Regions from separate parts of the Halobacillus sp. BAB-2008 genome, predicted to be linked through region 1. Evidence: predicted binding sites of a transcription regulator. Region 1 holds the regulator's gene; the other holds the start of a gene.
What was found. Region 1 encodes NrdR, which represses ribonucleotide reductase genes. Its sites were predicted from a motif close to AACACNATATATNGTGTT; they were not measured.

Region 1 (2,409 bases):
CTGGTATGGCAAGGTATGAAATGAAAGGAATCTTGGAATTTAATGAGGAGCCGCTCGTTTCCATAGATTATACGACGTCCCCTTCTTCTGCGATCATCGATGGATTGTCCACCCAGGTGATCGAAGAGCGTAAAGTGAAGGTGCTGGCTTGGTATGACAATGAGTGGGGATACTCCTGCCGGGTTGTTGACCTTGCTAAATATGTCGGGAATATGATGCAGCAGGAGAAAGCGGTCCGCGTGTCTTGAGAAAGCACTAGAAAGCATCCCGAATGTATCGTATACTAGGACCCGGTGACTATGGTTTGCTGTATTTGAAATAAATCTTGCAAATTACGGGTAAACCATATATACTTTCTTTTGAACTTCTGAATTTCTTATGTTTTCATGTCTACTCAAAGGGTTAGGACCTCTCAGGACTAACTTTCCCCCATGGTAGTGCATGACTGTTATTTCAGAGGGGAAGAAGTTAATGTACAAAGGGGGATCCTTAATATGGATACAATGGGAAGACACGTAATTGCTGAACTATGGGATTGTAATGAAGAGAAATTGAATGATATGTCGTATATAGAGCAGGTTTTTGTTGATGCTGCTTTGAAAGCGGGAGCAGAAGTAAGAGAGGTCGCTTTTCATAAGTTCGCTCCACACGGGGTGAGCGGAGTGGTCATCATTTCCGAATCGCACTTGACGATTCACAGTTTTCCGGAGCATGGATATGCAAGTATCGATGTCTACACGTGCGGCGACCGTATTGATCCGAACGTTGCAGCCCACTACATCGTTGAAGCACTGGAAGCAGGGAAGAATGAAACCGTGGAAGTGCCGAGAGGGATGGGACCTGTGGAAGTACAGGAATCTCGTGCCCTTTAAAAAGAGAAACGCAGTAAATCAAGCCGCGCAGAGAAGTCTGTGCGGTTTTTTTGTATGGGGTCAACTCTCCTTTGGTAACTGTTATTTCTTATTTTGAAGAATCATGTTAAAATGATGGAAGATCATGTCGAATGGATTGAAGGGGCCAGATAAGTGAAAGCATTTATATCAAGATATATCAGTAATCACTCAGAAACCAGTGAACAGCATAAGGATGAAGAACTTGTCACACACTATTATAAAGCAAAGCGTGATGACGTTTTCCGTGCCGTGGAAGAACTGTTTCCCGCACCCTCACAGATTGTAGCATCCTCGAAGGAACGCGGCGAACTTACGATTAAATATAAAGGGAAAAGGCGTGCTTTCATTGTTGTGACTATCATTATGGTCCGTCCTTTCCGTACCGCTGTTGATTTTTCCGTAACAACGGATTCCGGTGGACCCGTTGATTTCGGATACAGTCGGAACACCATTGTTTCGTTGTATAAGCAGTTGGACAGCCAATTTCAGCCTGTCGATCCATCATAAGCGATGTGGAAACGAAGACGATGTGGAGTTGATCAATTTTGAAATGCCCTAATTGCCACTACAAGAGTACGAAGGTGCTTGATTCGCGGCCGATTGAGGATGGCCAGGCCATACGCAGGCGGAGAGAATGTGAACAGTGTGACTTCCGCTTTACCACGTTTGAACGAATTGAAGAAGTTCCTTTGATTGTAGTGAAAAAAGAAGGCACAAGAGAAGAATTCAGTAGAGAGAAATTGATGCGGGGCTTGATCAGAGCTTGTGAGAAGCGCCCGGTTGCGGTCGAGGAACTGGAAGGTGTGACACTGGACATCGAGAAAGAACTCAGGAACCGCGGCGTCTCGGAAGTGTTGAGTAAAGATATAGGAGAAATGGTCATGGGGCGTCTTTCTGGAATTGACGAAGTCTCTTATGTCCGTTTCGCATCCGTGTATCGACAATTTAAGGACATCAATGTTTTTATTGATGAACTGAAGGATTTAATAAAACACGAAGATGACAAATGAGCCGGCATTGGCTCATTTTCTTTTTCAAGGGAAACCGGGTAATATGAAAGGAAGAAGGAGGTGCGGAAGATGAATCATTCGATAGGGAAGTTACTCCCGGTAGATGGTTTTCGAGTTGTGAAGCGGGGGGAGCTGCCGAGGAATTTTCATCGTTCGTTATCCCATTTGTATCAACCGATCGTCGGTCGTCTGGCGATTTCTTTATATCAGATTTTATTATCGGAGTCTGAAATGAATGCTGCAGAACAAGTACAGACCCACCACACGTTGATGGGCTATCTGTCTGCGCCATTGGATAAGATCTATGAAGCCAGGAAGAAGCTGGAGGCAATCGGCCTTCTGCGTTCTTTCCAGGCAGAAGGGGCTCATGCCGAATACATGTATTACCTGTATCCTCCCTTCTCTGCGGAGGAATTCTTCATGGATGATATGCTCTCCCTTCTGCTTTACCATGAAATCGGACAGCGCAAATATGAAAACTTAAAAGAACGGCTCATCTGCAAAGA
Region 2 (2,409 bases), on a different contig from region 1:
ACGGTACGTACGGACTCCAAAACCACGTTCCTCCCATTCACGGACGTCGCCGCTGTTGTGCCATTCTTCGTTATACACACGCATTTCCTCTTCTGTGTAATTCTCCACGTCCGGGAATCGCAGTTCGTAGGCAGCGTCCTGATCGACAGCTTCCATAAATTCTTTTGTGACACAGACGGAGATATTGGCTCCCGTCAAAAACTCGGAATTATGAACGGTATAAGTGCCGCCGATTTGAAGCTTTTCTTCTGCTTCGCGGATGCTTTGGTCCGTAAAGCCCCCTTGTCCTTGGATATGCTTGTAATTCACGACGCTCTGATAGAGATCTTTCTCCGTCTCCGTAAGTGGGGTGAATTTAAGCTTGTCCTTGGCAAGCTGCTTAATTTGTTCATCTTCTGTATTTTCGATCAGGTAACGCAGGATTCGTGGATTCTGCATTTTAGAAATGATGAATTCAAGAATATCCGGATGCCAGTCTGAAAGCATAATCATCTGCGCACCGCGTCTCGATCCACCTTGTTCAACCAAGTGCGTTAATTTCGCAATGTCATCAAGCCAGGAAACGGATCCGGATGATTTACCGTTCACTCCACGGGCCAGCGTATTGCGTGGGCGCAGTGTGGAACCATTCGTACCGACACCGCCTCCTCGTGACATAATTTCCATCACCTGTTTTCTGTGATCGGATATGCCTTCCCTGGAATCCTGGATATAAGGCATCACGTAACAGTTGAAATACGTAACATCCGTTTGGGAACCGGCACCATAAAGCACACGGCCGGCCGGGATGAAATTCATATCAGAAAGTTCTTCGTAGAATTTCTCGAAACTTTCCTGTTTCTTAAGCGGATCTGTTTCCACTTCGGACAGGCCTGTCGCATTCCGAAGAGCGATCTGTTCGTAATATACCTCTAACGGTTTATCAATCGTGTCAAGGTTTCTGCGGATCAATCCTGACTCCTGCTCTTCCGGTCTGTCAAGGACGCTTAGGAATTCATCTTCGACACGGACAACAGCTTCGTGCTTCTCCCAATCAATCTCATGAATGAAGCCAAAGCCTCGAGCCGGGAACTTAGGATCGTCTTTGACCGTGAGAACAACAAAGTCTCCCTCCGACAATGTAAGTTTCTCTGTATCTTTGAATGCATAGCGGTCCAACATGACAAGCCGGGACACGCCTTTGTGTGTAATAGACATGTTTTCTGTAATTTCATGTACTTGCGGAAACTGACGGATATCTGCGTTCAGTCTTTCCACATTAATCTTTGTATGGACATCGGTGGAGGTTGACGTCTGCATCTTGCATCTCTCCCTTACTAAATAAAAAATCGATATAAGTAACATACCACATTTTCAAAAATATAATCAATATCTTGTGCCCTTTTTCAGAATATATTCAATATCTTGTGTTTTGAACAAAAAGGTAGAAATTTGTCAATCTAATAATATTACGAGCGAAGCCGATTTGAAAAGCAATCCGAAGCAAAAACAGCCGATTATCCTTCTTTTCCATTTATTCATCTGTTGCATTCCCACTTCCATCGGAAAACCATGATGGCGCATGTTTTTGCTTAAACACGGAAAAATATTTTTGAAATGCAAACGATTCCCTCCTATAATAGATAGAGAAAGAGAGAAAAGGGGGAGGCACATATGGATTTATGGATTTTAATCGGTGCACTGGTCTTGATCATTGCTTTTGGATTATATAGATACTTCAAAGCTAGAAAAATCATGACGACACTGACGGAAGAACAGTTCCGCGAAGGATACAGAAAAGCCCAGCTCATCGACGTCCGGGAACCGAAAGAATACGAAGGCGGACATATACTGGGCGCGAGAAATATTCCACTATCGCAGCTGCGCAATCGTCTTGTTGAAATCCGCAAAGATAAGCCGGTGTACCTGTACTGCCAAAGCGGTGCCAGGTCTGCACGTGCAGCTATGCTGCTGCATAAAAACGGCTACAAAGATTTGAACATGCTGCAGAGCGGATTCAAAAAATGGTCCGGAAAGATCAAAACGAAGAAGTAATATCCTGCCGGGAGATTACTCATTATCCCAATCATGATAGAAAAAAGCAAACCGGAGTCCTTGAAGGGACTCCGGTTATTTTCATTCGCCTTTCCGGTATTTCAATACCGGTTTCCTTGCCGCCTGTGTTTCATCCATGCGGCTCACGATTGTCGTATGAGGAGCTTCCTGAACAATTTCAGGATTCTCTTCTGCTTCTTTGGCTATTTGAATCATCACATCGATAAAGCCGTCCAGCGTTTCCTTGGATTCGGTTTCCGTCGGTTCGATCATCATTGCTTCCTCGACGTTAATCGGGAAATAGATGGTCGGTGGATGGTACCCAAAATCAAGCAGGCGTTTTGCTATGTCCAACGTCCGTACTCCGAGCTTCTT

Region 2: D479_RS11285 (vitamin B12-dependent ribonucleotide reductase) is a predicted target of NrdR. The motif match lies at 1,394-1,411, and genes of this name have one in related genera.

What each region holds. Positions count from the first base shown of each region.
Region 1 is NZ_ANPF01000027.1:106,902-109,310, reverse strand. It holds gene D479_RS07260 (glyceraldehyde-3-phosphate dehydrogenase) at 1-248, shown strand, start outside; gene speD (adenosylmethionine decarboxylase) at 495-872, shown strand; gene D479_RS07250 (hypothetical protein) at 1,026-1,400, shown strand; gene nrdR (transcriptional regulator NrdR) at 1,439-1,903, shown strand; gene D479_RS07240 (DnaD domain protein) at 1,973-2,409, shown strand, end outside.
Region 2 is NZ_ANPF01000048.1:33,794-36,202, reverse strand. It holds gene D479_RS11285 (vitamin B12-dependent ribonucleotide reductase) at 1-1,299, opposite strand, end outside; gene D479_RS11280 (rhodanese-like domain-containing protein) at 1,654-2,034, shown strand; gene gcvPB (aminomethyl-transferring glycine dehydrogenase subunit GcvPB) at 2,116-2,409, opposite strand, start outside.